One region of the Glutamicibacter sp. TV12E genome, then DNA from elsewhere that is predicted to be linked to it. Evidence: riboswitches for the same ligand, from Rfam matches in the RefSeq annotation. Region 1 holds a riboswitch; the other holds the start of a gene.
What was found. A riboswitch is a leader RNA that binds a small molecule or an ion and turns the genes downstream of it on or off. The one in region 1 is predicted to bind glycine.
Positions count from the first base shown of each region.

Region 2: linked by a shared signal. The riboswitch ahead of gcvP (aminomethyl-transferring glycine dehydrogenase) and the one ahead of cycA (D-serine/D-alanine/glycine transporter) in region 1 are both predicted to bind glycine.

Region 1 is NZ_JBQVVF010000001.1:1,769,054-1,784,631, forward strand. It holds gene ACT7DV_RS08290 (LacI family DNA-binding transcriptional regulator) at 1-307, shown strand, start outside; gene ACT7DV_RS08295 (CGNR zinc finger domain-containing protein) at 428-976, opposite strand; gene ACT7DV_RS08300 (EamA family transporter) at 1,097-2,074, shown strand; gene ACT7DV_RS08305 (GMC family oxidoreductase) at 2,214-3,740, shown strand; gene ACT7DV_RS08310 (MarR family winged helix-turn-helix transcriptional regulator) at 3,826-4,278, shown strand; gene ACT7DV_RS08315 (FUSC family protein) at 4,275-5,306, shown strand; gene ACT7DV_RS08320 (4a-hydroxytetrahydrobiopterin dehydratase) at 5,322-5,681, opposite strand; gene cycA (D-serine/D-alanine/glycine transporter) at 5,854-7,359, opposite strand; glycine riboswitch at 7,536-7,643, opposite strand; glycine riboswitch at 7,645-7,743, opposite strand; gene ACT7DV_RS08330 (heavy metal translocating P-type ATPase) at 8,223-10,526, opposite strand; gene ACT7DV_RS08335 (heavy-metal-associated domain-containing protein) at 10,583-10,903, opposite strand; gene ACT7DV_RS08340 (metal-sensitive transcriptional regulator) at 10,961-11,290, opposite strand; gene ACT7DV_RS08345 (lipid II:glycine glycyltransferase FemX) at 11,387-12,529, shown strand; gene ACT7DV_RS08350 (carboxylate--amine ligase) at 12,543-13,817, shown strand; gene ACT7DV_RS08355 (DUF4232 domain-containing protein) at 13,827-15,218, opposite strand; gene ACT7DV_RS08360 (GatB/YqeY domain-containing protein) at 15,303-15,578, shown strand, end outside.
Region 2 is NZ_JBQVVF010000001.1:2,171,831-2,187,408, reverse strand. It holds gene ACT7DV_RS10215 (NADH:flavin oxidoreductase/NADH oxidase) at 1-830, opposite strand, end outside; gene mgtE (magnesium transporter) at 890-2,248, opposite strand; gene ACT7DV_RS10205 (L-serine ammonia-lyase) at 2,660-4,069, opposite strand; gene glyA (serine hydroxymethyltransferase) at 4,257-5,579, opposite strand; gene gcvH (glycine cleavage system protein GcvH) at 5,579-5,959, opposite strand; gene gcvT (glycine cleavage system aminomethyltransferase GcvT) at 6,020-7,147, opposite strand; gene gcvP (aminomethyl-transferring glycine dehydrogenase) at 7,160-10,006, opposite strand; glycine riboswitch at 10,172-10,269, opposite strand; gene ACT7DV_RS10180 (SGNH/GDSL hydrolase family protein) at 10,371-11,159, opposite strand; gene ACT7DV_RS10175 (serine hydrolase domain-containing protein) at 11,208-12,368, opposite strand; gene ACT7DV_RS10170 (APC family permease) at 12,632-14,083, shown strand; gene ACT7DV_RS10165 (RNase H family protein) at 14,162-15,085, opposite strand; gene ACT7DV_RS10160 (hypothetical protein) at 15,203-15,508, shown strand; gene ACT7DV_RS10155 (glutathione S-transferase C-terminal domain-containing protein) at 15,505-15,578, opposite strand, start outside.

The sequences.
Region 1 (15,578 bases):
GTCTGTCTGGGACAACGGCGCGACGGACGCCATCTACGCGATGACAGCACGGCATGCCGTCGGTGTAGTGGCAGCGGCCTTGGACCAGGGAATCAATGTCCCCGATGAGTTGCTGGTTGCCACTGGATCGGATGCGGAGGCCGCGCGCTTTAGCCGTCCTGCCATCAGTGCCATCCAGTTGAACCCGAATGAGGTTTATGCCGATGCGCTGGATCTGCTGATTGAGCGCATGGAAGGGCAGGAACCGAGCGGGCCGATCTTGCGCAAGGCGCGATTCAGGCCCCGCAGTTCGAGCCTGCGGCGATGACCATCCAGCCAGGTGCGTCAGGATTGCTGCGACCCGCGCAATTTTCCCCGAGCGAAAGGTGGAATCGACAGCCGTGCCCAGTGCGGAATTGCCACGGTTCCCGGGGAGCGGGGTGCCGGTCTAGGAAGACTTGCCGGTCTTCCTCGCCCGGTAGGCGCGAACGTGCTCGCGGTTGGCGCAGTTCCCGGTATCGCAGTACATCTTGGACCGGTTCCGCGACAGATCCAGCAGGGCATTCTGGCAGTCGGTGGAAGCGCAGATTCGCAGCCGCGCTTTGCCGCCCGAACGAATGACCTCAGCCAGCGCCATGGCGGCGTCCACCGCGAGCCTGTCGTACAACGGGGTGCTGGTGGTGGTCGCGTGAAGGTGGTAGCCAAGGTTCTCGCTCTTGATCAATTGCGGCTGTGCATTGGCATTGCGCAGGATCTGGTTGACTCGAAAGACAGCTTCATCTTCGTTGCCGGTCCAGATGCTCTTGAGCTGGGAGCGCAGCTGGCGGATAGAGCGCAACTCCGACTGGTTGTGTGCCCGGGAGCCCTCGAAGTTTTCAGAGTCGAGGAACTCGTCCAGATCCGCGACGGTGGAGAGCATGTCGATAATCTGCACCTCGGTATTCAAAAGATTCACGACGGTCTTCAGCGAAGCTTCGATATCTGGGGCAAAGGTCATAATTCGTTCCTGGGCGGGATGTGGATTGACTGCTTCTCAAGCCTAACCGTATCGTCATGCCCATATGCTTTATTGGCCCTGCCCAGGGCAGAAAATTCTCCAAGAAAGTCATCACCACCCATGAGCGAAACCACCGGTTCGCAGCTGCCTGCTGGCACCCGCGAGCCAGCTGCACGCGGTACCAGCCAAACCCGCGGAATCTGGATTGCATTAGCCTCCTCGGCCGCCTTTGGAATTTCTGGTTCCTTTGCGAGGGGCCTTTTCGAAGCAGGCTGGAGCCCCACCGCCGCGGTAGCTGCGCGCATGGCCGGGGCTGCAGTGGTGCTAGCCATCCCGGCGGCCCTGGCGATGCGCGGACGCTGGGTGCTGGTGCGCACCAATTGGCTCTCGATTTTGCTCTTTGGCCTCTTTGGCGTGGGTGCCTGCCAGCTGTGCTATTTCCTGGCCGTGCAGCGGCTGGATGTCGGCGTGGCACTGCTGCTCGAATATCTGGCTCCGGTGCTGATCGTGCTGGTGCTGTGGGCCAGGCACCAGAAGCGGCCCTCGGCAGCCACGATTGCTGGCACGCTATTGTCCCTGCTGGGCCTGGTGGCGGCCCTAGACCTGACTGGAACATCAAGAATTGATCCGATCGGAGTCCTGTGGGGACTCGGGGCAGCGGTGGGTCTGACCGTGTACTTCTTCATCAGCGCCAAGGTCGATGGCGCGCTGCCGCCGATCATGCTCTCCGCCGGCGGCATGGCTGTTGGGGCACTGTCCATGCTGCTGGTGGGGTCCCTGGGGATCCTGCCGATGACCTTCGCCGCGGGCAGTGGGTCCTTTGCGGGATTCCAGGCGCCGTGGTGGTTGGCCCTGAGCGGCCTGATCCTGATCGCGACGGTGTTTTCCTACACCACCGGCGTCATGGCGGCGAGGGAACTGGGTTCCAAGGTCGCCAGTTTCATTTCGCTGACCGAAGTGCTGTTCGCGGTGCTGTGGGCGTGGCTTTTGCTTTCGGAATTGCCGGGGCTGGTGCAGCTCTTTGGCGGTTTGCTGATCGTGGCTGGCGTGGTGCTGGTGCGCGTTGACGAATTGCGGGCCGTACGCAAGGAACGCTGAGCGGGTGCTGTCTTTGCGCTGGCAGACAAGCCGTATGCGCGCAAAGGCAATCCATGGGGAGTGACCCGCGACACACTTGGGCTATGGCGTCGTGATCCACCTCGGGGTGGCCGGACGGAATGTAGAAAGAGGGGTTGCCATGGGCAAGGTGTCTGTCATTGTGGTCGGAGCAGGTTCAGCGGGATCGGTGGTTGCCCGGCGCTTGATCGATGCCGGCGCCGATGTGACGGTATTCGAAGCCGGGGGAGAAGACACCAACCCTGCGATCCATGATCTTTCGAGGCTAGGCGAGCTCTGGCACAGCCCGGACGATTGGGACTACTACACCACGCCTATGGAAGGCACCGCCGGCAAACGGGTGCACCTTCCGCGCGGCAAGGTCCTCGGCGGATCGCACGCGCTCAATGCAACCATCTGGGTTCGCTGCGCCCAACAAGATTTTGACGGTTGGGCAGAACACTGCGGGCCGGCCTGGGCTTGGGAGAATGTGCTGCCGATCTATCGGGACATCGAAGACTTCACTGGCGGAGCCAGCGACGTCCACGGGATCGGCGGGCTCATCCCGGTTGACAATGACTACGAACTTGATGAGATTCATGCGTCGATTATCAAAGCGGCCGAGCAATCCGGCGTCCCGTTCAACCCGGACTATAATTCCGGCGTTCTGGACGGCGTGTCCAAAGAACAGGTCAATATCGTTGACGGCCAGCGAGTGAATACGTGGAAGGCCTATCTGAAGCCGGTTCGTGGGCAGGCAACGATCATTACCGGCGCGGAAATCCATTCTGTGATTCTCCAGGACGGCACGGTCACCGGAGTGAATTACCGCCAAGACGGGCAAATGCACCAGCTGACCGCTGATCACGTAGTGCTCAGTGCTGGCGCTTTGGGTTCCCCGCAGATTCTGCTGCGTTCAGGAATCGGGGCCCCGGAAGAATTGGAACAAGCGGGAGTGACGCCGGTGCACGCGCTGCCCGGCGTTGGAAAGAACCTGCATGACCATCTGCTGGCTCCGGTGATCGCCAAGACCACGAAGCGCGATATTCCAGCGCCGCGTCAAGGGGTCTCGGTGTCGCAAACGCACCTTTTCGCGAAGTCTCGTGATGATCTTGACAAGCCTGATACCCAGCCAATCTTTTTTGCGGTCCCAATGTATTCACCGGGGATGGAACCCATCGAGGGCACCGCCTTCACCCTGCACTCCGGGATTGTCACCCCCTACAGCCGCGGCGAGCTCACCCTGAGCGGACCCGGGCTGGATGATCCGGTGAATATCGACCTAAACGCGCTGGCTGACCACCGGGACATGGACGCCTTCCTATACTCCATCAAGCAGTGCCGCCAAATGGTTGCCCAGGAAGCACTTGCGGAAATCTGGGGAGCGCAGGAAGTCTATCCCGGGCCAGATGTTCAAGATGACGGGCAACTGGAGGACTATATCCGCAACAACGTGGTGACCTACCATCACCAGGTCGGCACCTGCGCGATGGGCGTTGATGGACGGGCGGTGGTGGATCCCGAGCTCAAGGTGCATGGCTTGCGCGGACTGCGCGTGATTGATGCATCGATCATGCCCAGGATTACCACAGGCAATACCAACGCACCGTCAATTCTGATTGGGGAACAGGGCGCCAAGTTCATGCTCAAGGAACTCGGGCTTGCCTAGACCCTGGACTTCCGCGCATTGTGTCCTTGATCGAATATTCGGTTCGTGCTGGAATAGTTTCGCGGTGAAATGATATTTTGTAGGGATGAGCGACTTCCTGATTCCCCAGTTCCAGTGGAACTCCCTGAGCTATCTGACCTCGCGAGCGGGGCGGGTGGGCACCCAGGAGCTGACCGAGCTCATGGAATCAGAATCACTGACCCGCAACCACTTCATGATTGTCTGCGCGCTCGCCGAGTTCGGGCCGATGTCGCAAAACGACCTGGCAAAGCACGCGAACTTGAATCGTGGGCACCTGGTGGCCTACCTCGACGAACTAACTGAACACAAGATCCTCGAACGCAGCGTTGACCCAGTCGATCGACGCCGCAACATCATTGCCCTGACATCGGAAGGCAAGAAATTCACTGCACGTGCCACCGCTGCGGCCGAACGCAGCGAGGCAAAAGTCTTCGGCGCCCTTGACGCGCAGCAGCAAGAAACCTTGCGAAGCCTGCTGCAACTGGTAGCCCTCAAGGGTGGCGAGGCCCGCAAATGAAGCATCACGTCAAGGAAGTACTGAACCGTTCCGTGGCGTTGGCACCACCTACTCCCTCGGCCATCCCGGCTGCCAAGGCGGCGTTTGCGCTGAGCGTTCCTCTGGTGCTGGTCGCGATTACCGGGCATTTGGATTGGGCGATGTACGCGGCCTTCGGGGCATTCTGCGCAGTCTTCGGCCGCTATGACGGGTACGCTTCACGCTTCTGGCAGCAGCTGTCTGTCGGCTTGGTTCAACTGGCCGCCATGCTTCTGGGAACGTTCTTCTCGCTGATTCACGCGCCGTTCATCATCTGTCTCCTGGTGCTCGCGGTGATCGGGTTCGGGGCGAACTATGTCTCGCATGCGGCACGGTGGTTGCCGGCGGGTCCCATTTTTGCCGTCTTCGCGGGTGGAACCTGCATTAGCATTCCGGCCACCATGCACTCCTTTGCTGGCGTGCTCCTCGTGGGCGGCGGAACAATGGTCTTCAGCCTCCTGTTCATGCTGGGTCTCTCAGCGCGTCGGGCCAGCCTCTTGAATACTCTTCGCGCGGGCTGCTCCTGGACGCCCTCGCCGCGAGCGCTGCGGGAATCTGCGCAAATGGGCTTGGGCGTGCTGTTGGCAGGTGCTGCCGCCGAACTTTTCAATGGCGGACACTGGTACTGGGCCAGTCTGGGAGCCATTGCCGCGGTGACCGGAATCGACGCGTATTCCAAAGTGGCCCGTGGCCTGCAGCGCAGCGTCGGCACCTGTATTGGCGTGATGCTCGCCGCCGCGGTGCTCATCTTCGAACCACCAATTTGGGTCATTCTTGTCGTTGCGATTATCGGCCAGATCTGCATCGAATTGGTGATCCTGCGCAACTACGCCATTGGCATGGTCTTCATGACCGTCACCGCGCTGCTGATGGTTCACATGGTCAGCCCGGAGCCGGCATCCAGCTTGCTTCTAGACCGCGTGGCCATGACGGCATTGGGTGCTGGGGTTGGTGCCGTCCAGAGCATCGTCATCGGGATGCTTGCCCATCGACGTGTGAGTGCCAAGTAGCGCTGGCTTGCTGGTTTAGGCGGTGGTCTGACGGTCCTGATAATCGACCATGACCGCGCCATTAAGCCGGTGCGCATCGACAGAAATGCGCCGGGCCAGGCTCAAGTCCTTCGCTGTGATTCCTGTGTTCAGGCCGTGGGCCAAGTGAAGGGTTACGATGTCGAACCGCCAGTCCACATGAGGGTGGACGTCGACCTTTTCCGCAAGCAACCCAACGAGCGTGATGAATTCCAGCGCGGTGCCAGTCGAATCAAAACGGTAGGAAGCAGTGAATGATTCATTGCTTCGCTTCCACTCTTGAAGAGCGGCTAATCGCTGTTCCGGGGCAAGGCTGACCGGTGATTGAGCGCGGGAAATCTGTCGAATATTAGTCATGAGAGCATCTCCTTGTGAGGCGGAGTTTTATCCCATGGTGCAGGCTAGAGGCCGCCAGTATCATCTTCGCAGTAATTGCAGTGAAGGTACAGGGCGCACAGTGAATGCGCAGGCAGACCCGCACCTTGGCCAAGGTGCGGGTCAGCAGCCAGCGATGCTGGACCATTTCAGACTACTGGCGTGCCTTGTTCCCTGCAGACTCAACGACAGATGACGTTTCCCCGTGGCCGAAGGCCTGGCTGTCGCGGTAGGCCGTTGCTTCATAGCGTTCGTGTGCCACCTTACCCCTGTGGGCCAGACGCAACGCTTCGTGCTGCGGGCTGCGGCGAACAACAAGGTAGCCCAAGCCCAGAACCAGGAACCAAACTGGCGTGACCAGCAGGGCGGCAAAGGTATCCGGCTGAGTGGTCAGCGCCCAGAGGATGAATCCGAAGAAGACCAGCACCGCATACGGCATGACCCGTCCGCCGGGAACCTTGAAGCTGGAAGCGTCGTGCAGGTGAGGGCGGCGGGCGCGGAAAACCAAGTAGCTGAGCAGGATGATGGTCCAGACGAACATGAAGCACAAGGCCGACACCGTGGTGACCAGGGTGAAGGCGCCCATGACCGAATCACCGCTGTAGAGCAGGACGACACCGGCCAGCAGGAACATGCAGGAGAACATCAGTGCGTTCTTGGGAACCTTGCGGCGTGAAAGCTTCGCAAAGCCGGCCGGAGCGTCGGCTTCCAAGGCCAGCCCGCGCAGCATGCGGGAAGTGGAGTAAATGCCGGAATTAGCGCTGGAGGTTGCACTGGTGAGCACCACGAAGTTGATGATGCCGGCAGCCCCAGCCAGCCCGGCCAGGGCGAACATCCCAACGAAGGGAGAGTTCTCGGAGGAGAACAGCTTCCAAGGCTGGACGGTCATCAAGATGATCAAGGCGCCCACATAGAAGAACAGGATGCGGACCGGGATGGAGTTGATGGCCTTCGGAAGGGTCTTTTCGGGATCCTTGGTTTCGGCGGCAGTTGTGCCCACCAATTCGATGCCCACGAACGCAAATACCGCGATTTGGAATCCGGCTACGAAACCCATGAACCCGGTGGGGAACATTCCGCCGTTGGCCCACAGGTTCGCGATTGATGCGGTGGCACCGTTGTGCTGGAAGCCGGTGATGATCATGACCAGGCCAACGACGATGAGCGCGCCGATGGCGACGATCTTGATCAGCGCGAACCAGAATTCGGTTTCGCCGAAGGCTTTTACTGTGGCCAAGTTCAGCACCAGCAGCAGCGCGATGCAGGCCAAGGCAGGAATCCACAGCGGGAGGTCGCCCCACCAGAAAGCAACATAATGGGCGATGGCGACGACGTCCGCAATGCCGGTGACCACCCAGCAGAACCAGTAGGTCCAGCCGGTGAAGAAAGCTGCCCAGGGACCCAGCAGGTCGCCTGCAAAATCGGCAAAAGTCTTGTAGTCCAGGTTGCTCAGCAGCAGCTCGCCCATCGCACGCATGACGAAGAAGAGCATGAAGCCGATGATCATGTAGACAAAGATGACCGACGGGCCGGCGACGGAGATGGTTTTGCCGGAGCCCATGAACAGGCCGGTGCCGATGGCGCCGCCAATGGCGATGAGCTGGATATGCCGGTTGGATAGTCCGCGTTCAAGTGTGGGATCAGAACTGGTGGTACTCATGCTGGTTGCCTTCCAGGAGTGTGGCGTGACGCCTAGCAACTTACTTTGCTGGGAACGCCAGACTCGCCCGGCTCCGGGAAGGCAACGTCAGCCCGCTGCGCTGAGAGCAGCTGCTGCCTATGCCGCTGGAGAGAGCCGTCGAATCGGAGGCGCTGAAAGCGTCACTGTTCGTGGTCCCTCCCCAATCTGTATATGAACCTGAGAGTTTTCACTTCAACCCGACTACTGGGCGAAGCTTGCTCCTTCGGTGAGCACAGTTCATTCTGTGCTGCTTTCCAGAGTTGCCTTCTCGTGGCGGTACGGGTGCCTGAGAGTTTCCCGGGGAGGAAATTGCTCCTACGGCGCCCGCCCTTGGTGAGGACGGGTCTCTCCCGCCACGCATCAGCGGCATATGTGGTGATTGCCATCACAGTATGCGCAGAACTGTGAATGTGATGCAAGTCGCACGACTGAAAGTTTTATTGTTGCCTCGTGGGCCGTCCCACAGGAATGGCCGCGAGCCGGCTTTGCGGATATCGCGGGAATCCGGGCCCTTGTCGGAGGCAAGGGGAGGTGCTGCAGGCGGTCTGCTCGAAACTGTTCCCGCACCTGACTTGAACTCTTGTCCCAACCAGCAGGGTGGTCGCCGTCATCAAGAGCGATGAATGGCAAGTACGCATTGGGATGCCAGTGCTCGATTGCTTCAGGACTCGAAGTGATCTGGCGCAAATCATGACGATGAAAGGAGGGAATCTGCAGGCTATGGCCTATGGCGAAGACGGAGTAGCAACCCTGGACGAGGTCATGAGCTTGAGTGAAAGCGGATGCTTCGCGACTTTCAAGCAAGTCATGACCTGCGTCGGGGAAGCGCAGCGGGCCGGGCGCTATTTGCCGAAGCGGCGCAGTCGCAGCGAGTTGAGCACCACCAGCACCGAGCTGGCCGCCATGGCACCGCCGGCGATCATCGGGTTCAGCAGCCCGAGGGCTGCGATCGGGATGCCCGCGGTGTTGTAGGCGAAGGCCCAGAACAGGTTCATCTTGATGGTTGACAGCGTCTTGTCCGACAGGTCGATGGCTGCGGCGACCTGGTGCAGGTCGTTGCCCATCAGGGTGATGTCGGCCGCCTCGATAGCCACATCGGTGCCCGAGCCCATGGCGATGCCGAGGTCCGCCTGGGCCAGGGCGGGAGCGTCGTTGACGCCGTCGCCGACCATTGCCACCACGCGTCCTTGCTCCTGCAGCGAGGCAATGGCCTTGGCCTTGTCCGCTGGGAAGACCCCGGCGAACACGTCTGCGGACTTGATTCCCACTCCGGCGGCGACCTTGGCCGCCACCGACTGGTTATCGCCGGTCAGCAACACCACGCGCAGTCCACGCTGCTGCAGTTCGCTGATCGCTGCGGCACTCGAATCCTTGACCTTGTCAGCCACGGAGATCACGGCCTGGAACTCGCCGTCCACCGAGACCAGGATCGCCGTGGCGCCCTGGGATTCTGCGTCGGCGAGCATGGTGCGGGCCTGCTGGTCGAGATCGGTGCCCTGGGTGGCGAGCCAGCTGGCGCGTCCGACCACCACCTTGCGGCCCTCGATCACGCCGAGGACTCCGCCGCCGGGATCCGACTCGAAGCCGGTGACCTGGGCCAGCTCGCCCTGGGCTGCTGCGGCCTTGGCGATGGCCTGGGCGATCGGGTGCTCGGAGTGGTGTTCCACGGAGCCCGCCAGCTTCAGCACCTGCGCCGGGTCGACGCCGTCGAGTGCTGCGGTGCCCAGGTGGGTCATCACGCCGGTGGTTACGGTGCCGGTCTTGTCCAGCACGATTGTGTCCAGCTTGCGGGTATCCTCCAGCACCTGCGGACCGCGGATCAGGATGCCCAGCTGGGCGCCGCGTCCGGTGCCCACCAGCAGGCCGATCGGGGTAGCCAGGCCGAGGGCGCAAGGGCAGGCGATGACCAGCACGGCGACCGCGGCGGTGAAGGCGGCGTAGATGTCACCGGTGGCCAGCCACCAGGCCAGGAAGGTGAGAACCGCGATGCCCAGCACAATCGGGACGAAGACCGCCGAGATCCTGTCGGCCAGGCGGGCGATCGGCGCCTTGCCGGACTGCGCCTCGGAGACCAGCCGGCCCATCTGGGCCAGGGTGGTGTCGGAGCCGACGCGGGTGGCGCGGATGAGCAGCCGGCCTGAGGTGTTCAGTGTGGCACCGGTGACTTCGTCGCCTTCTGCGGCCTTTTGCGGGACGGATTCACCGGTGATCAGCGAGGTGTCGATGGCGCTGGAACCGTCGACTACGACACCGTCGGTGGCGATTTTCTCGCCCGGGCGCACCACAAACTGCTCGCCGACCTGCAATTGCGTGGCCGGAATCTTTACTTCTTGGCCATCACGCAGAACGACCGCGTCTTTCGCGCCCAAGCTCAACAGGGACTTCAAGGCATCCGAGGCGGAAGACTTGGCGCGATGTTCCAGGTAGCGCCCTAGCAGTAGCAGCGTGGCCACGACGCCTGCTGTTTCGAAGTACAGTGCGTGCTCGCTCATCGCCATGCCGATGTGCGCCGTCATCTGCGGGTCGAGGATCAGCTGGATGGCGGAGAACAGGTAGGCGGCCAGCACGCCGAGTGACACCAGGGTGTCCATGGTGGAAGCGAAATGCCGGGCGTTGATTGCCGCGGCCTTATGGAAAGGCCACGCGCCATAGAAGACCACCGGAGTGGCCAGGGCAAAGGCCACCCATCCCCACTGCGGGAACTGCGCCGCTGGCACCATGGAGATGATGAACAGCGGGAGGGTGAAGATCGCTGAGATGACCAAGCGGCGCAGCAGGTGGCTGGGGACCAGGTGGTCGTGGCCTTCGTGCGAGCCGTGCTCATCAGCGTGCGGCATGGATTTTTGTTGATCTTCGTGGCCGCCGTAGTGTTCATGGCTTGTGTGCGCCGCCGGATGGACCGGGGCTTTCACCTTGGCCGAGTAGCCAGCGGCCTGGACTGTCTGGACCAGCTGTTCGTTGGTGACATCTTGGGGAACTTGGACCTTGGCGGTCTCCAGGGGGAGGTTGACCGAGGCGGTCACCCCGGGCAGCTTGCCGAGTTTGCGTTCCACCCGGTTCACGCATGAGGCGCAAGTCATGCCCTGGATATCGAGGTCTACGGTGCGTACTTCGGGCAGCGCGTGCTCTGGCGCATGGGAAGACATTGTGTACCTTGCACTTTCCTGCCACTTCAAGGTGGCTTGGTGCCTGGCTTGTAGGGCTAGGCGTTGATTGCTTCGACGGTGTAGCCGGCGTCGTCGATCGCTTCGCGGAGGCTCGCTTCGCTGAGCTTGCCGGTAGCGGTGACGGTGGCGGTGGAGATGCCATTGGCGTTGAGGAGGACATCGACGTCCTGGACGCCGCCCAGCTCCTTGAGTTCTTCGGTGACTGATGCAACGCAGTGGCCGCAGGTCATTCCGGAGATCTTGATTTCGGTCTGGGTAGCCAAAGGAGTGGCCTGCTCACGTGTGGTGATCTGCAGACCCTGGGAGCTGTCGGAGGTGTTCTCTGAGGAGCATCCGCAATTGCAGTTGTGGCTCATGATCTTGCTCTCTTTCGATGAATTTTGTGTGAATGTGAATTGGGGATCCGGGCGGGCTTAGCGCACCAGGCGGGAGATTGCGGCCGTGGCCTCGGCGATCTTGTCCTGGACGATGCTGGGGTCACCGCTCTGGATCGAGGACTTCGCGGCATCGACAACGCAATGGCCGATGTGGTCGTCGATGAGTTGGACGCTGACCTTGTGCAATGCCGCGTTGATGGCGGAAATCTGGGTCAGGATGTCAATGCAGTATTTGTCTTCATCGACCATCTTGGCGACCCCGCGAACTTGGCCTTCGATGCGCTTCAGGCGGCGTTCCAGTGCGGACTTATCCGCGTGATAACCGTGATGCTGCGTATGGGTATCCGGGTTCTGGTTGGTTTCCATACTTCGATAATACCCCCATGGGGTATAAAGTCAAGTACCCCCTAGGGGTATTTAGCCTCCCCACTTAAGCAGAAGAAGCACGATAGGATTTCACCCGTGAGCCACAACGACCTGCACGTGCGTCCGATTTCCAGCGCCGAACACTCAGCCTTCCTTGAAACTGCCCGCGACGTCAGCTTCTTGCAGCGTCCCGAGTGGGCCCGGGTCAAGGGTGGATGGCGAGGCGAATCCCTCGGCTTCTTCGACCAGGACGAACTGGTAGGCGCCGCATTGGTGCTGCACCGGGCTGCCCCTGTAATCAACAAGACCCTGGCCTATGTTCCCGACGGTCCGGTTATCGATTTCCAGGCCCACCGGGCGGAAAACGTCATCCGCCCGCTGGCCGCCTACCTCAAAAACCGTGGCTCCTTCCAGCTGAAGATGGGACCAGGCCGGGAAGTGCGCACCTGGGCCGCAGCAGCCGTGCGCAAGAACCTGGGCAAAGAAGGCTTCACCCAGCTGGCCGACCTGGAACTGAAGAGCAGCTCAGCCCAAGCACTGGCGCTGAATGACGCCCTATTGGACCTCGGGTTCACCAAAGAAGACGTCGGACTGGACTTCGGTGCAGGCCAGCCGGAATATGTGGCCCGTGTTGCCCTGCAGGATGAAGAAGGCAACCAGCTGGACGTGGAACAGGTCATGGCCAGCTACTCGGCCACCACGCGCAACGAAACCCGCAAGGCTTTGAAGAGCACCTTGGAAATCGAAGTGGGCGACACCTCGGACATGGCCCGCTTCCATGCCCTGTACAACCACACCGCGGACCGCCAAGAATTCACCGGCCGCCCACTGGGCTACTTCGAAACCATGCACCGTGTGCTCAATGAAGCTGTGCCAGGATCCTGCACCCTTTACATCGCCAGCAACGAAGGAGTGGACCTCGCAGCGTCCATCGTGATCCGCTCATCCAACCTTGCCTGGTACCTCTACGGAGCCTCGTCCTCGGAACAGCGCAAGATCTTCGCGCCGAAGGCCATCATGAACCGCATGGTGGAGGATTCCATCGCCGCGGGCTGCCGCTACCTGGACCAGGGCGGCGTGAGCGCCACCTTGGACAAGGAGCACCACCTTTCGGGTCTGACCAAGTTCAAGACCAATACCGGTTGCGACATCGTGCAGACCAACGGCGAATGGGACCTTGCGCTGAACAAGCCATTGGCGTGGGCCTTCGAAAAGTACATGAACTGGCGTAAGAAGTAGGGAAATCAGCACCGTGGCAATTGACCCAACCCAGCCATTTGTCCCCGTCATCCTCGGCGGCGACATCGGCACCTACACCCTGGCCCGCGAGTTCTACGAGGCCTATGGCGTTCGCTCCGTCGTGCTTCCAGCTGCAGCCAACGGGGTCATCGAGCATTCGGTGGCCATCGAATTGCGCCCCATCGGTTCGATGGCAGATGAGTCGCGAGTGGTCGCGGCGCTGACCGACTTGGCCACCGAGCTGGTCGCCGATTCGGCCCGCCCGCTGATGCTCTTCGGTTCCCTTGACTTCCACATCATGCTGATCGCCAAGCACCGGGCACAGCTCGACGCGCACTTCGTGATTCCCTATCCCGAATTGGAGACTATCGAAGCGGCCGCGCTGAAGGAAAACTTCTACGCGCTCGCCGAAAAGCTGGACATCGCCCACCCGCGCACCGTCGTCTACCACCCGGGCACCAATCTGGAAGCCATTGCCGAGGACTTCACCTACCCGGTGATCGGCAAGCCTTCAAGCTCGGCGGATTGGATCGCCGCGAAGTTCGAGGGCAAGCAGAAGATCCACACGATCAACAACCGCGGCGAGCTGGAGGCACTGCTGTCCAGAATCGACGGCAGCGGCTACACCTCCGGCTACATCCTGCAAGAATACGTTCCCGGTGGCGATGACGCCATGCGATTGTGCACCTACTTCGCCACCCAGGAAGGCAAAGTCATCTTCGCCGGATATGGCGAAGTGGTCATCGAGGAGCATGCGCCGCTGGTGCTGGGCAACTCGGCCGCCATCGTCACTGGACAGAACGACCAGATGGCCTCCGACGGTGCCCGCATACTCGAAGAGTTGGGGTGGCGTGGCATCGCGATGATCGATGCGAAATACGACCGCCGTGACGGCAAGATCAAGTTTTTCGAGATCAACCCCCGGCTGGGCCGCAATCACTTCTACCTCACCGCCGCTGGAGTGAACCCGGCGCGTTTCTACGTCACCGAGTTCCTCGGCGCCGACTTCGACAACTCGGATCCGCACACCGATGCCGTCGTGGAAACCGCCGCTGGGGTGCTGCAGCTGCACCGCGAGCAGCTGTTCACTGTTTTGCCGCACCACTTGCTCCGCCGATTCCTCGATAGCGGGACCGGCAGGAAAGCGGCGGTGCTGCTCAAGGCAGGCAAGGTGTCCAACCCGTTGAAGTTCTCGGCGGAGAAGAATCCGCGCCGCAAGCTTTACCTGGTCTTGAATGCGGTCAACCACTACCGCAAGTACAAGAAGTTCCCTCCGCGCGCCCAGTAACGCCTGCGCTTAGGGACGCCCTCCAGATGGCTGCCGGCCGACAGCATCAGGCGCTGGCCAGCCGTCCAGGGCTTGAAGCCATGGGCTTTGGGCGACTTCGCCTCCGTCGAGAATGTCGAGGCTCGTGGCGGCCCCCTGAACTTCGGGGACAAGCTCGGCGGACTCGAATCCCGCAGCTGCGCCTATGCCCAGCGAGGTAGTCGCATCTGGATCATTTGCGGTGGACATGGCATTCCACTTCAGCGCAGAGAGGATGCTTTCGCCTGCGGGAATAACCACACGCTGGGATTGAATGCTTGCCATCGGCACCAGTCTGACATCTTGTTGTGCCTGGCCCTGGGAATTGCGGAATCTAACCTGCGGGTACCCTTCGACGGCGCACGGAGCCGTTGAGATGTTCTTGGCGGAGATGGCCATGTACCTTGAGCCCAACGCGGCATCAGGAGAACCAAGAGCCAGCTCCAAATCGTCCTGGCCGCAGGCTGGGGCAGCGGGATCGTCGGACCAAGCTGCCACATTGTCGGGCAGCGGCGCCGGACGGGCATTGAGCGATTCGGGCAGCTTCCCGCCGACCCAGCCCTCGATGACGTCGGCGTAGCCAGCAGTGCTCAAGGTGAATGCCACTGGTTGTTCCAGTGGAGCATGCTTGGCGAGCCAGTCTTTGACCCGGCCGGTGTCTTCCGAGTCTGCCTCGGCGGTGGTGTGCACCGACAGACCGCTGGAATCAAATACTGTGCTTTCGACGGCATCCAGTGCCGCTGCTTCCACGGCCAGATCAAACTCGGCGAGATCCAATCGCTGATCAGAGCTATAGATCAGCGAAGAGTCTTCCAGCCGCAGGGAGACCGGTTCGTCATGCTCGGCCGCATAGCCGCCCAGGACCCTCAACCCTGGGACATCCTTGGCTACCGCAGATCCCTGGCCTACGCTGTGGGCACCGAGCTGGCGCAGGGAGAACGCTTGGATTATTTGCTCTTTGACGTTCTCGCTGCCCGACACGTCCAGCGGGTACAGCACCAGATCAGGGACGCCCGAATCCTGTGGTTCTCCGGCAACAAAACGAACGGAACTGTGCACCTTGGATTGTTGGCCGATAAAGGCCTGTATACGGGATGAAGCCCAGAGCGCGATATCGCCTGCCTGCTCAGGCGCCAGATGCTCATCGAGATTCACCGTCCACGACGCTTGCGAGGAGTTTCCATCCTTGGCATCAACTGAGGTGATTTCATGGTCGACGCTGGTCGAGTCGATCCCTTCCCTCTGATCCAATTGTGCAGCGAGAGCGCAATACTCCTTGGCAGCATCGCAGGAGCTGAACGCGTCCCAGGGCTTCCAGATCAGCACGATGACCACCGCAAGGATCAGAGCCGTGATCATCGCTCCAAGGCGCAGTGGTTTCATTTAGCTACCGTACCAACACGACCACTGGATCGCAGGAGCCAGCGGGTAGAGTTTCAACCACACGTACTTTGAAAGCGAGACCCCATGAGTTTGAAAGATCGCCTGCGCGAAGACAGCATCGTCCACCTGAAGGCAGGCAACGAGCTGGAGAAAACCACCCTGCGCAATATCCTCAGTGCCATTGGCACCAAGGAGAAGTCGGGCAAAAACCCTAGCGAACTCAACGACCAGGATGTCGAGAACCTGTTGCGCAAGGAAGTGGGCAACCGCGAGGAAACTGCGCAGCTGGCAGCCAAGGATGGGCGAACGGAACTTGCAGAGCGCGAGCTGGCAGAGGCTGCGTTCATTTCTACCTACCTG
Region 2 (15,578 bases), 400 kb from region 1:
GAGAGGTCAAACGCGCGCACCCCGAGCTCATACAGTTCCTCGGCGAGTTTCACCGTGTCGGCAATGCTCCATCCGTCTTCCACCCAGTCTTCACCTGAAAAACGAATCCCGAGCGGTTTATCTGCCGGCCAGACGGCCGAGATTGCCTGGATGATTTCACGCAAGTATCGGGTGCGATTCTCGTAGCTTCCGCCATATTCATCGGTGCGCTGATTGGTCAGTGGAGACAGGAACTGGTGGATCAGATAACCGTGCGCTGCATGGATCTGGATGAGATCAAATCCGGCGGCATCGGCACGTTGTGCCGCTGCTGCCCAATCCTGAACTGACTCGGCGATCTGCTCGGGGCTCATGGCTGTTGCCGGCTTCAGGTCGAACAGGTCGCTCGGCGCGGACGTGAAGGTTTCCCAACCGCCGTCTTCGACACTGATGCTGCCCGAGAGGCCAGCTTCCTCCAGCTCTTTGAGCCATCCGTAGGTGGAGGCCTTCGCGCCGGCGTGGGCCAGCTGCACCCCGGCGGCAGCGCCATGGGAGCGGATGTATTCGGTGATGGGCTTCCAGGCTTCGACCTGCTCGTCGTTCCATAATCCGGCATCCCTGTCAGAGATTCGCCCCTCGGCAGCGACTGCCGTTGCCTCGGCGATGACAAGGGAAAAACCGCCGTGGGCCATGGATCCTAAATGCGCGAGGTGCCATGTGGTTGGCACTCCGTTGCGCTCGCTGATGGAATATTGGCACATCGGTGGCAGAACCACGCGATTGCGCAGCTGGAGTCCTGTTCCGTTTTTGGCGGGGATGGTCACTGGGCTGAATAACTTGCTTTGCGGCATACCTAGTGTGACGTTGAGGCCGCCTGATTTATTCCGCCCAGCACCATCGAGCGTCGAGGTCATCGGCCCAGGACGAGTACTGCCACGGTGAGGTACACGATCAGCCCAGCAGCGTCCACAAAGGTGGAGATGAATGGGTTGGAGAAGACCGCCGGGTCGGCTTTGAAGAACTTTCCGATGATCGGCATCGCTCCCCCAACGGCCGCCGCCACACTGCACAGTGCCACGAGCGTTATCCCGATGATTAGGCCGACCTTCAGTTCAAAAACGACGCCGGCAATGAGGAAGGCAATAGCACCCAAGCACAGTCCCAGCATGGCCCCGATGCGCACTTCCCGGAAAATGACCCGGCCCAAGTCGCTCACGCGCACATCTCCCATGGCCAGTGCCCTTGTGACAGTCGTGGCCGCCTGGTTGCCTGTATTTCCGCCAATGCCAACAATCAGCGGGATGAACAAGCTGAGCACGACCATGGACTCCAAGGTCTGTTCGAAAGTGGCGAGCACTTGCACAGTGAGCGTGGCGCCGATCGCCAAGACCAGGAGCCAAACCACACGGGCTCGCACCAGCTTGCGCAGCGGAGTGCCAAGGTACGGACGATACAAAGGCTCGGATCCAGCGCTGCGTGCGGTGCGTGATTCCTCGGCGTCTTCGAGCAGCTCGATGGCCTCTCCCAGTGGAAGCACGCCAATCAATCGTCCATCATTATCAAGCACCGGCATCAAGTCCAGGTGGCGTTCGACAGCCCTGCGCGCTGCCTCGATGCCAGGCTCGGAGGCCTGCGCGGCAGGTGTTTCCACGCTGATGGCAGAGATGGGCTGCTCCCGAGGCTGTCCGAGCAGATCACCCAGCCGCACCGCTCCGATGAGCCGGCGGGTGCGATCAACCACCATGATGATGTGGCAGTGTTCCGTCGTGCCCAACTGCGGGGTAATGCGATCCAGAGTCTGCCCGACGGTGAGCTCCGGATGCGTGGAGAGGAATTGGGCCGACATGACCCGCCCGGCGCTTGAATCCCGGTAGCCCAGCAGCACCCCGGTCGCTTGGCGCTGCCGGGCGTCCAATCCGGCAAGCAGCTGCGTGGCAACGGTGGCTGGCAGCTCGTCAAGCAGCGCAACCCGGTCTGCAGGTTCCAACGCGGCGAATGCTTCAACGACCGATTCTTGCTGGAGCGTCTCGATGAGTTCAGCCTGTACTGGCGCATCGAGCTCTTGGAAGACTTCCAACGACCGCTCTTTGTCCAGCATGCGGTATAGGATCGCAGCGTCGGTTGTCTTCAAGGCTTCAAATTGTTCGATGAGCTGCCCCAGCTCCAGTTCCCTGAGCAACGCGGCTAGGCGCTGATATGCATCAGCTGCGAGGCAGGTGCGGATTTCCTGGGAAGTAGTTGAAAAGTCTACGTATTCGAAGGTGAACATTATTGTCTTCCGAACGGTTCGTTTGGCGCAATTTCAAGGCTCACAAGCAACTACTCACCACTCTCCATCCGATAAATCGGGTGATAAATCAGTCAGTATTTGCGTGCGCCAATTTGCGCATGCCAAGGGTGGTTAGGCTGCGAACTCGCCGGACGCAGAGCTGTCCTGGATCAGGAAAATCAGCTGGCGCATGAAGAAAGGAACTGGTGAGCTCGCAGGTATATAGATCGACTAGAACTGCCGTCCATGAAGCTCACCTCCTGAAATTCCGAAGCATGGATTCATGCTGCGTGTATTGCCAGTTCTACCAGAAACCCGAGGCTGATAGCCAACAACAACGATGCATCTCACATTAAATGGCTTCGGGAGGCCGGATCAACCGGCCTCCCGAAAATAAATCTCAGCTAGCGATTAGCATTCGACCACGTTGACGGCGAGGCCGCCCATGGCCGTTTCCTTGTACTTATCGCTCATGTCCTTGCCAGTTTCACGCATTGTGATGATGACTTCATCCAAGGTGACATGGTGCTCGCCGTCGCCCATCAGCGCCATCTTGGCAGCATTCACTGCTTTGGATGCAGCAATCGCATTGCGCTCGATGCATGGAATCTGGACCAGGCCGCCAATGGGATCGCAGGTCAATCCGAGGTTGTGCTCCATGGCGATTTCTGCGGCGTTTTCCACCTGTGCCGGGGTGCCACCGAGAATTTCGGCGAGGCCGCCAGCGGCCATCGACGAGGCCGAGCCGACTTCGCCCTGGCAGCCAACCTCAGCGCCGGAGATCGAGGCCTGCTCCTTGTAGAGCACTCCCACTGCGCCTGCGGTGAGCAGGAAGCGCACTACGGCGTCGTTTCTTTCCTCTTCATTCCAGTACTTGGCACCTGGGGCATAGTGGGTGGCGTAGAACAGGACCGCTGGGATGATGCCGGCCGCACCATTGGTCGGCGCAGTCACCACGCGGCCGCCGGAAGCATTTTCCTCATTCACTGCCAAAGCGACAAGGTTGATCCATTCCTGCCAGTACACAGGATCACGGTCCTTGTCTTCCTTGCGCAGGCGCTCATGCCATTCCGGCGCGCGGCGGCGAACCTTAAGCCCACCGGGCAGCACACCGGTACGTTCTAAGGCAGAGTCCTTGCAGTCCTCCATCACCTGATAGATGTGGACCAGTCCTGATCGGATTTCGTCCTGACTGCGGTAGGCCAATTCATTGGACATCATGATGTCGGCAATGGACTTGCCCGTGGCCTTCACATGCTCCAAAAGCTGGGCAGCAGTGGTGAAAGGGTATGGCTGCTGTTGCAGCTTTTCTTCCAGATTCTTCTCGATGCGCTCCTCAGCACCTTCACGCACGATGAAGCCGCCGCCAACTGAGAAGAACGTTTCATTGGTCAGTTCATTGCCCTGTGAATCGAGGGCCACAAACTTCACTCCGTTTGTGTGGCGCGGCAGTACGGTCAACGGGTGTTGGACCATGTCATTGACGGAGTAGTTCAGGTCTTTGCGCTGTCCTAGCTGCGCTCCCAACTGCAAGATTCCAGTGGCATCCATCTGTTCCAGGCGTTCATCAACCTGCGAAGGCAGCACCGTTTCGGGTTCAAATCCTTCAAGTCCCAGCATGATGGCAGTGAAAGTTCCGTGCCCGCGTCCGGTCGCGGCCAGTGAGCCATAGACATCGACCCGGATATTATCCAGGGCATCCATCTTCTCTTCACGGATTACTTGGGCGATGAATGCGTGCGCCGCACGCATTGGCCCCACGGTGTGGCTGGATGAGGGTCCAATGCCAACCGAGAAAAGATCGAATACGCTTACCGCCATGGCGGGTCACATCCTTAGAACGTCGGCAATCCGGAGTGCTCACTCCGGAAAGATGGTGTGGTGTGCAAGAGGTCATCCTTGCATCGGAACTTCCGCACAGCGTGGGGTGAACTTCTGCGGATGAAAGACTGCGGGCCCGAAAAGCGGATGTTTCCGCCGTCCGGGCCCCCATCCTCACAAGATGGTGCTACTCGGAAACCTTGGCCAGATCCGGATACAGCGGATGGGCCTGCGCCAGCTCCAGAACCCGGTCCTTAAGCTCTGGCAACACCGAGGTATTGCCATCAGCACCAGCGATCAACGCCTGCGCAATGATCTCGGCCACCTCGGCAAACGCCGCCTCAGAGAAGCCACGGGTTGCCAACGCCGGAGTACCGATGCGCAACCCCGAAGTCACCATCGGCGGACGAGGATCGAATGGAACCGAGTTGCGGTTCACGGTGATTTCCACCTTTGCCAGCAGATCCTCGGCCTGCTGGCCATCCAACTCCGAATTACGCAGATCAACCAGAACCAGGTGCACATCGGTGCCACCGGTCAACACGCTGATGCCCTTGGCCGCCACATCATCCTGAGTCAAACGCTCAGCAAGGATCTTGGCACCAGCCAAGGTGCGCTGCTGGCGTTCCTTGAACTCTTCGGACGCAGCGATCTTGAAGGCCACTGCCTTGCCAGCAATCACGTGCTCCAGAGGGCCGCCCTGCTGGCCTGGGAAGACTGCAGAGTTCAGCTTCTTGGCGATCTCGGCATCATTGGACAAGATGATTCCGCCACGAGGACCAGCCAAAGTCTTGTGCGTGGTCGAGGTGACCACATGCGCATAAGGCACAGGAGACGGGTGCAACCCGGCAGCGACCAGGCCCGCGAAGTGCGCCATGTCCACAAACAAGTACGCGCCGACCTTGTCAGCGATCTCGCGGAAGCGCTTGAAGTCCAGCTGGCGCGGGTACGCCGACCAACCGGCCACGATCATCTTCGGCTGGTGCTCCACGGCAAGGCGCTCCACCTCGTCCATGTCCACCACATTGGTTTCCTCGTTCACGCCGTAGGGCACGATGTTGAACAAGCGGCCGGAGAAGTTCAGCTTCATGCCATGGGTCAAGTGACCACCATGAGCCAAGTTCAACCCCAGCACGGTATCGCCCGGACGGACCAGTGCGTGGTACACCGAGGCGTTGGCCTGCGCGCCGGAGTGCGGCTGGACGTTGGCGAAGTTCGCGCCGAACAGTTCCTTGATGCGCTCGATGGCAAGGGTCTCGATGACGTCGACTTCTTCGCAACCTCCGTAGTAGCGGCGGCCCGGGTAGCCTTCGGCGTACTTGTTGGTCAGCACCGAGCCCTGGGCCTGCATGACGGCCTGGGCGGTGTGGTTCTCCGAGGCGATCATTTCCAGGCCGCGCTGCTGGCGGGCCAGCTCGGCGTCGATGCGCTGCGCTACCTCCGGGTCCAAGGCAGCCAGCGACTGGGTCAGCGATGCTGGCGCTAGGGATTCAAAAGTCTGGTTGCTCATTACTCGACGTCTCCACCGTTGGTGCTTGCGTAGTCTGCTGCCGAAAGCAGCGGGCCCTCTTCGGTCACTTCTACGGTGAACAGCCAGCCGGCACCGTAGGGGTCTTCGTTCAGGATTGCGGGGTTGTCAACAGCCTCGTCGTTGATGGCAACGACCGTGCCGGTCACTGGCGAGTACAGGTCGGATACCGACTTGGTGGATTCCACCTCGCCGCAGGTTTCACCGGCGCTGACAGAATCGCCAACTTCTGGCAGGTCGACGTAGACCACGTCGCCCAGGGCGTCTGCAGCGATCTGGGTGATGCCGACCTTGGCTGGGGACGATGCATCGATCCACTCGTGCTCGGCCGAATAGCGCAATGACGAAAGAACTTTACTCACGGTATTTCCTCTCCCAAGGGAATAAGCGGGCGTATGGCTTGGCCCTACTGATGTTTAACGTTACTTGGCTCGCGTGTAGAACGGCAGTTCGACGACGACAAATGGCAAAGTCTTACCGCGCAGATCTACTTCCAGCTCGGTGCCGACTTCGCTGAATTCCGCATCCACATACCCCAGGGCCACCGGGTAGCCGAGGGTCGGAGAAGGCTGTCCGGAGGTGATTTCACCAACAGTGGCCCCGTCCTTCACGATGGCGTAGCCGCCGCGTCCCGCGCGCTTTCCCAGGCCCTTCAGGCCAACGAGCTTGCGTGCCGGGGTCTGCTCGCGCAGGGACTCCAGTGCCTTGCGGCCTACGAAGTCTTCTTCCTTCTTGAAGGAGACCACTGGGCCAAATCCCGCATCAAATGGGGTGCGATCCAGGCTCAGCTCGTTGCCGTACAGCGGCATGCCTGCTTCAAGGCGGAGCGAGTCGCGAGCGGCCAGGCCGCACGGAACCAATTCGTGGTCCGCGCCAATGGCGATGATCTTGGCCCACAGTTCGGCGGCTTGTTCATTGTCGATGATTAATTCGAAGCCGTCTTCGCCGGTGTATCCTGTGCGCGCCAGGAGCACGTCGATACCGCCGAGCACCAGCTTGGCCGCTGCGTAATATTTCAGCTCTGTGACGCTCTGGGCGGTTTCGGCATCCGCTGCCAGTTTGGAGACAATCGCCTGCGCGTTGGGTCCCTGGACTGCGATCAGGCTCTGGCGGGCCGAGGCGTTATCCACCTGCACGTCGAATCCTGCAGCGCGCTCTTGAAGGGCCACGGCCACCACGTCGGCGTTGCCGGCATTGGGCACCACGAGGAATTCTTCTTCTGCCAGGCGGTACACGATCAGGTCATCGATGATCTTTCCTTCAGCATCGAGGATCAGCGAGTACTTCGCTTTGCCCACCTTCATGATGGTGAAGTTGCCAGCCAGTGCGGTGTTAAGCGCGGTGCCGGCCTGCGGACCAGAAAGGTACACCTCGCCCATATGGGACAGGTCGAACAGGCCAGCGGTGGAGCGCACGGCCTTGTGCTCGGCCAGTTCCGAACCGTACTTCAGCGGCATATCCCAGCCGCCGAAGTCGGTGAAGTTGGCGCCGAGCTCTGCATGCTGGGCATGCAGGGCGGTGTGCTTGAGTTCTTGGGTAGTCTCAGTCATCTCAAAGTCTTTCTAGTCTTCGAAGGCTTCAGGAGCCGGGCAGGAGCAGATCAGGTTTCGGTCGCCACCGGCGCCGTCGATGCGTCCGACAGCCGGGAAGTACTTGTCGAACTTCAAGCTGGCTACCGGGAAGGCGGCCTGCTCTACCGAGTACTTGCGGTCCCAGCCGCTGTTGACCACAGCGGAGACCGTGTGCGGAGCGTTGCGCAGCGGGGACTGCTCGATGGTGTAAATCCCGGAGAGCACCTCTTCCATTTCCTGGCGGATGGTGATCATGGCTTCGATGAAGCGCTCGATCTCGCCCAGGTCCTCGGATTCGGTGGGCTCCACCATCAGGGTGCCGGCGACCGGGAAGGACAGGGTCGGCGCGTGGAAGCCGAAGTCGATCAGGCGCTTGGCCACATCTTCTGCGGTCACACCGGTCTTCGCGGTCAGCTCGCGCAAATCCAGGATGCACTCGTGGGCAACCAGGCCCTTGTTGCCGGTGAACAGCACGGGGAAGTGCTCGTTCAGGCGCTTGGCAATGTAGTTGGCGTTCAAGATGGCGTGCTTGGTGGCCTCGGTCAGGCCGTCCCCGCCCATCATCGCGATGTAGGCCCAGGAGATCGGCAGTACGCCGGCCGAGCCGAAGGCGGTAGCCACTACCGGCACGCCGTCGCGCTCGGTGTAGGTGCCCGAGGCATCTCCGGGAAGGAATGGCAGCAGGTGCTCGCCCACGCCGATCGGGCCGACGCCCGGGCCGCCGCCGCCGTGCGGGATGCAGAAGGTCTTGTGCAGGTTCAGGTGGCTGACGTCTCCGCCGAACTTGCCCGGCTGGGCCAGGCCCACCATGGCGTTCATGTTGGCGCCGTCGATGTACACCTGTCCGCCAGCAGCATGGATCTTGTCGCAGACCTCGCGCACGTCGGCGTCGTAGACCCCGTGGGTGGACGGGTAGGTGATCATGATGGCCGAGAGGACGTCCTTGTTGGCCTCGATCTTGGCATCCAGGTCATTGGCGTCGATGGTTCCGTCGGCTGCGGTCTTCACGACCACGACCTTCATGCCGGCCAGCACTGCCGAGGCGGCGTTGGTGCCGTGGGCGGAAGCCGGGATGAGGCAGACATTGCGCTGGCCCTCGCCACGCGATGCGTGGTAGTCCGAGATGGCCAGCAGGCCTGCGTATTCGCCCTGCGAGCCGGCGTTTGGCTGGATGGAGACGCCAGCGTAGCCGGTGATCGCGGTCAGGCGGCCTTCCAGGTCGGTGATCAGCTCGCGCCAGCCCTCGGTCTGCTCGGCTGGTGCGTACGGGTGGATGGAAGCGAACTCTGGCCAGGTGATGGATTCCATCTCGGCTGCGGAGTTCAGCTTCATGGTGCAAGAGCCCAGCGGGATCATGGTGCGGTCCAGCGCCAGGTCGCGGTCCGAGAGGCGGCGCAGGTAGCGCATCATCTGGGTCTCGGAGGAGATGGTGTTGAAGATCGGGTGGGTCATGAAGTCGCTGGTGCGCACCTGACCGGCAGGGATCTCGAATCCTTCCGGGGCAGAGAGCTGCACGCCGAAGACCTCCAGCAGGGACTTCACAATGCTCGAGGTGGTGGTCTCATCGGTGGAGATGCCGACCTGGGTGTCGCTGACCTTGCGCAGGTTGATGCCCGCGGCGATGGCCTTGGCGATGATTTCCCCGGCGTTCTCGACGTTCACCACGACGGTGTCGAAGAAGGTCTGCGAGGCCAGGGTGAATCCGCCGGCAACCAGCGAGCTGGCGATCACGCGGGCGTGGTTGTTGGCGCGTGATGCAATCTGCTTCAGGCCTGCCGGGCCGTGGTAGACGGCGTACATCGAGGCGCAGATGGCCAGCAATGCCTGGGCGGTGCAGATGTTGGAGGTGGCCTTCTCGCGGCGGATGTGCTGCTCGCGGGTCTGCAGGGCCAGGCGGTAGGCAGGAACTCCTGCGTCATCCACCGAAACACCGACCAGGCGTCCTGGCATGGAACGGGTCAGGCCATCGGCCACCGCCATGTAGGCTGCGTGCGGTCCGCCGAAGAACAGCGGCACGCCGAAGCGCTGGGTGTTGCCCACGGCGATATCGGCGCCCTGCTCGCCTGGAGGGGTGATCATGGTCAGTGCCAGCAGGTCGGCGATCACGGTGACCATGGCGCCGGCTTCCTTGGCGGCGGCGATGATGCCGGTGTGCTCGGAGATGGAGCCGTTGCTGCCTGGCTGCTGCAGCACGATGCCGGAGATGTCGCCTTCTGGCAGGCCTGCGGAGAGGTCAGCGACCTCGACTTCGAAGCCCAGCGCGTCGGCGCGGCCCTGCACGACCTTGATGGTCTGCGGGAAGATGTTGGAGTCCAGGACGGTCTTGCCCTTGGCCTTCTTCTTGTTGGCACGGCGCATCATCAGCACCGCTTCGGCGGCGGCGGAGGATTCGTCCAGCAGCGAGGCGTTGGCGATCGGCAGTCCGGTCAGGTCCATGACCATGGTCTGGAAGTTCAGCAGGGCTTCGAGGCGGCCCTGGGAGATTTCTGGCTGGTACGGGGTGTAGGCGGTGTACCAGGCCGGGTTTTCCACGATGTTGCGGCGGATCACCGCGGGGGTGATGGTGTCGTAGAAGCCCTGGCCGATCATCTGGGTCTTCATGACGTTCTTGGAGGCCAGGTCACGCAGGTGGGCTAGTGCTTGGGTTTCGCTCAGGGCGGCTGGGATATCCAGCATGGCGTCTTGGCGGATGTCTGCCGGAACGGCGGTGTCGATCAGGTCTTCGAGGCTGTTGTAGCCCAGAGTCTGAAGCATGGTGTCTACGTCGGAAGGACGCGGGCCGATATGGCGGGCAACGAATTCGCTATTCGTAGAAGCCGAAATCTGCGTGCTGGTCATGGTGCTGGAGTCTCCACGGGGATCTGTCTTGGCGCATGCCAAAGGAAGGACGCTTTGCCTCCCCATCCCTGTTGCACTACCTGAGAGTTTTACGCGTCCGGCCAACTAAGCCGGGCGCTTGCACCTTCGGTGAACCGGTACTGGCCGGCTACTTTCCAGAGTTGCCTCGTGATGGCGGTACGGGGGCCTGAGAGTTTCCTGGGGAGGAATTGCTCCTACGGCGCCCGTCCATGGTGTGAACGGGGCTCTCCCGCCATCCGTCTATGGCGCACGCTGCCGGTCGGAGACCCGCAGCACACAACCATGTTACCTGCCTCGCGCGGAACATCAAAGACGCCTCGGCAGAAAAACTGTCACAAAACTTCTAGCTCGCCGGGACGGCTAGCCGAACGTACTCGGGATACTTGGCTGACAAGGAGTCTCCAGAGGACGTTCCGGTCAGGCGGCGCTTGAGCCACGGCACCAAATGCTCGGTGGCCCAGCCCAATTCTTCCTTGAGCTTCTCGCCGCGCGAGTTCACGGCCAGCTCGGGCAGCACCGGAGCCTGGATCAGTTCGGCCCAGTTGCCCTCGGCCACCTGCTCTTCGCCCAGGACGTTGAGCACCTTGGAGGCCATCAGCGCATGGCCAAGTTCATTCATATGCAGGCGGTCTGCCGCCCAGTACCGCAGGTCCGAGAATTCCCGCCAGCGCCAGTAGTCGGCGATGATCGCGCCGTGCTTGTCGGCGATCTCGCGGACCTTCTCGTTGTAGATGGCAGTGCGCGGGCGAGTCCTGGAAAACAGCGGGGATTCGACGGTATCAAAACCGGTAAAGAGCATCACGGTGCAACCGGCCTCGGAAAAGCGGCGGACCATTCCCTCATAGCCGCGCATCAGCGCGTCCAAATCCGCGGTGGGACGCAAAATGTCATTGCCGCCGGCGTAGATGCTCACCAGGTCCGGGGCCATGGACAGCCCCTGGTCCAGTTGCTGGTTGATCACCTGGCCAATTTTCTTGCCGCGCACCGCAAGGTTGGCATATTCCCAATCCCCCTGGGCACCGAGCACTTCGGCAACTCGATCAGCCCATCCGCGCACCTGGTTTGGACGTTCTGCATCAACATCGCCGACGCCTTCGGTGAATGAATCACCTAATGCCAAAAACTTCTTCACTTCAATCCCACTTCGTCTTGCTGATGATTTTGCGTTGTGCCGTTGCGGCTAGCTGGATTTCGCCTTGGCGCCCTTGGCCAAGATGAGCTGGCGGCACAGCTGGCTCAATTGCACCCCGGTGGAGGTTTCCCTGGCACCTTCGCTGCGCGAGGGGATGAAGCCGAAGCCCAACTGGTAGGCCGGGTCCGCGAAAGCCAGGGAGGAGTTCGCGCCATCGTGCCCGTAGGCAAAAATCGAGCCGTAGTTGTTGCGCGCGGTGGCTTTCATGAATCCCAGTGCGAAGGCTTGCAGCAATCCATTGGTGCGGTCATGGCCGTAGACCAGCTCGGTGGATACTCGCGACCAGGTGTCTTCGCTGAGCAATCCGCGCGAAGCGCCGAGGGCAGGAACCGCCCCGAAGGACGCCGCGTAGATGGCAGCCAGGCCCTGGGCGCTGGCTACGCCGCCCATGGAAGCCGGGCCAAGTTCACGTACCTGCGCCGCATTGGCCAGCTCGTGCCAGTTGTACACCGGGCCGCTTTCCAGGGCGAACCCGGAGGAGGAGTTCACGGCGAGGCCAGCCGGTGAGAAGGGGTCGAAAAATTCGGCGGGAGCTTCGGCCGCCGGCAAGACGTCGCGGTAGCGGGATTCCAACGCAGGATCCTGCCCGATATAGGCGTCCACCCCCAGCGGCTTGCGGATGCGCTCTTCAAAGATCTCCTTGAGTTCCTTGCCGGTGACCCTGCGAACCAGTTCTTCCATGAGCACCCCCATGGTGATGGCATGGTAGCCCACGATATTCTGGCCCAGCGGCCAGATGCTTGGCATGGAGGCCAGGACCTTGGCGTATTCTGCCGAGTTCAGCAGCACCTGGCTGGGCACTCCCCCGGGAACGCCGAGGACACCGGCCTGATGGCTGAGTACTTCGCCGACGCTCAAGGCATTTTTTCCGCCAGCGCCGAATTCCGGCCAGTAGGTGGCCATTGGCTCGGCGGGGTCGATCAGGCCATCCTGGACCAACAGTGCAACGACCAGCGCGCCCAGCCCCTTGGTGCAGGAGAAAACACAAGTCAGCGCATTCCCGGCAAGGTGCTCTCCCACGCTGTGGCGGAGCACCAGCTCGCCTCGGTGATATACGGCCAGCTGCGCCGAATAGTCTTCCTCTTCGGCAGCTCGCGCTTCAAGAGCCTGAGCCAACGGTGCGAAATCTTCGCTGATCACCGAGTCCATTTACATCCTTAAACTGCTTCTCGCTTTTCAACTAACCCTAGTCGGATTCCGCGCAATTCACGATTGGCGCCCATGAGCGCCCCTACCAGCATATCCGTACGTCAAGTCACAGGTTTGCCAGTCATTGACCGCTTATCCCGTGATTCATACCGCTGGGCTTCGGAAACTGTGAGCCAGCCCTGAAGGCAGGTTGCCCGCTTTGGGTGCAGCCACTAAATTTGTCATGCTTGCCACCAATATTTGAAGGAGATGATCTCGATCGCATGACTGTGGATAGTGACACGCCAATACCCCAGAGCCAGGATGCAGAACTCAAGCGGGTGATCGGCCCCAAGCTGCTGCTATTCCTGATCATGGGCGATATCATCGGCGCTGGAATTTTTGCCATCACCGGCAAGGTTGCGGGACAGGTCGGCGGCGCAGCGTGGCTGCCATTCCTGGTCGCCTTCGCCATCGCAACCCTCACCGCTTTCAGTTACCTGGAGCTGGTGACCAAATACCCGCACGCCGCAGGCGCTGCGCTGTATGTGCACAAGGCTTTCGGCGTCCATTTTGTCACCTTTATCGTGGCCTTCACCGTGGCTTGCTCTGGCATTACCAGTGCTGCCACGTCGGCGACCCTGGTGGGGCAAAACTTGCTGATCGGCTTCGGCCAATTCATTGACGGTGTGCCCACGACCCCGCAGGCGGGCATGTGGGCGGCCATTATCATCATCGTGATCCTTGCGCTGATCAACCTGCGCGGTGTGGGCGAGAGCGTGAAGTTCAATCTGGTGCTGACCATCGTTTCGCTGGCCATCATGGCGGTGATTATCGGCATTGGCTTCGCAGTTATCGCTTCGGGCCAGGGCGACGTGAGCCGCTTGGTCGTCTTCGAGACCCCTTCCGATCGCAGCCTCTTCGCCGCGGTGACCATGGGCACGGCCATCGCGTTCTTCGCCATGGTGGGCTTTGAAGACTCGGTCAATCTGGTGGAAGAGACGAAGAACCCGAACAAGATCTTCCCGAAGATCATGCTCATCAGCCTGGGCTTGTGTGCCCTGATCTACATGCTCGTAGCCATCACCGTCATTATGGTGATCCCCACCGGCGACCTGCTGAACCCGAAGAACCCGGATGCCGGCATCCTGCTGGACGTGGTGCGCATCGGCGCACCGAACATTCCCATCGATACCATCTTCCCGTTCGTGACCGTCTTTGCAGTGGTCAATACGGCGCTGATGAACATGCTCATGGCCAGCCGCCTGCTCTACGGCATGGCCCGCCAGGGCGTGCTGCCGCAGTTCCTGGGCAAGGTGCACTCCACCCGCCGCTCCCCTTGGGTAGCCATTCTGTTCAGCACCGCCCTTGCCATCGCCTTGGTGGCTTATGTGAACCTGGACAGCGAAAACGGCATTGTCGGTTCCCTGGGCGGCACCACTGCGCTGCTGCTGCTGTGCGTCTTCGCAGTAGTGAACGTTTCGCTGCTGGTGCTGCGCCGCGAGAAGGCACCTGACGATGCGTTCCGCGCACCAACCATCATCCCGATTCTTGGCGTGGCCTTCTGCTTGTTCCTCGCCGGCCCATGGGCCCGTTCGCGCGCCGACTGGGTGCAGTACGAGATCGCGGGCCTGCTGCTGGTCATCGGCGTGGCTCTTTGGGCCCTGACCTGGCTGATCAACCGCGTCAACTACAAGAAGGGCATCATCGAGACCCGCCCTGGCGACTACAAGTAAATCCTCTCCAGCAATACCTTGGTCCACCGGGAATTTCCCCGGTGGACCATATTTTTGCCCCATGCCCGGCGGCAGGACCTAGGCTGGCTGCTCGATAGTTTCCTGCCGGAAGCGAAGCTTCCAGCCGCTGGCATCTAGCTGCCACCACGAAGAGACAATGAGCGTCCCGGTGCCGGCCGGCTTCATCCGGTAGGCCAGCAGCACCATTTCCTCGCTGATCTGGCGGGTGGCCAGGACCTGCATCTGGCCGGTGCCCGGAAGGGAAGATCCGGCGCTCAAGAGCGATCCGATCGTCGCGACATCAAGCAGTCCTCCATGCCGGGTCACTTCCTGGTAACTCGGGTGCAGGAAATCCTTGAGCTCGGTGAAACTGGAGCGGATCTGCGGGTCGAGGAAGCCGAGTTCAAGTTCGTAGACCGTGGCCGCGAAGTCGGCGCCCGGCTCCGCTTGCACCTGGGCGGCGGTCGGAACTTCCGGTGCCGCCGGAACTGGTGGCGCAGTGGCGGTCCCGCCTGTAGCTGCTGCCGGGCGTGCGCCCCCGGCGTAGCCGGGTCCAGCATCCACAGCGGTGCCCTGCTGATGTGCTGTCGCTGCCGCCCGTGCGCGGTCGTCGGCAGCTTCGTTCAGCTCATGGCCGGCGTGCCCCTTGACCCATTCAAAGGTGTATTTCCGCCCTTGGATCGCGGCATCAAGTTCCTTGAGGATGTCCTGGTTGAGAACTTGTTTGCCATCGGCTTTTTTCCAGCCGCGCTTTTTCCATCCGGGCATCCATTTGCTGATGCAGTTGATGGCATACTGCGAATCGCAGAGGATCTTCAGCTCTTCATCCGGCAGGTGCGCGGTGGAACGGAAGAGCTCGAGGACAGCTTGGAGCTCGCCCATGTTGTTGGTCCCATGGTCCCAGCCGCCAGCGGCCCAGTTCTCTTCGTCCACGTACCAGGCCCAACCGGCCGGCCCGGGGTTACCGAGGGCGGATCCATCTGCAGCAGCAATGATCGTCATGGTTTAATCCTGCCACGCTACCGGCCTGGCTCCGGCTCATGGATTGGGCCATGTCGCCGCCGGGTCTATGGCGTTGTTCGCACTTCATCTTGCCGTGCACTGGCTACCATGGGTGGCGTGAAGAAAATATTGCCCCTCTTGGCGGCCATCAGCCTGCTATTGGCCGCGTGCTCGGAGCCCTCGACTGATCGGTTCAGGGAGCAGGACCCAGAAGGCTATGCGGCCTGCATCCATTTTGGCGGCGGGCTTGATGCGCCCCAGGGAGTTGGAGAAACCAATATGCAAAAGGCCGCAGCCCATGGTGCGCAATCCGCAACCGGGCCAGTGCGCGATGCGGTTGATCTCCGAGAGCCGCAAACCCCTGAGATCACGGATCTTGAAGGATTCAAGAAGGCCTGTGAAGCTCAGGGGTTTGATTACTAGCCTGCCAGTTCGGTGGGATACAGCGGATTGTGCCCGGACTGGACGCGCTCTTGCGGGCGCACCGGCTCCG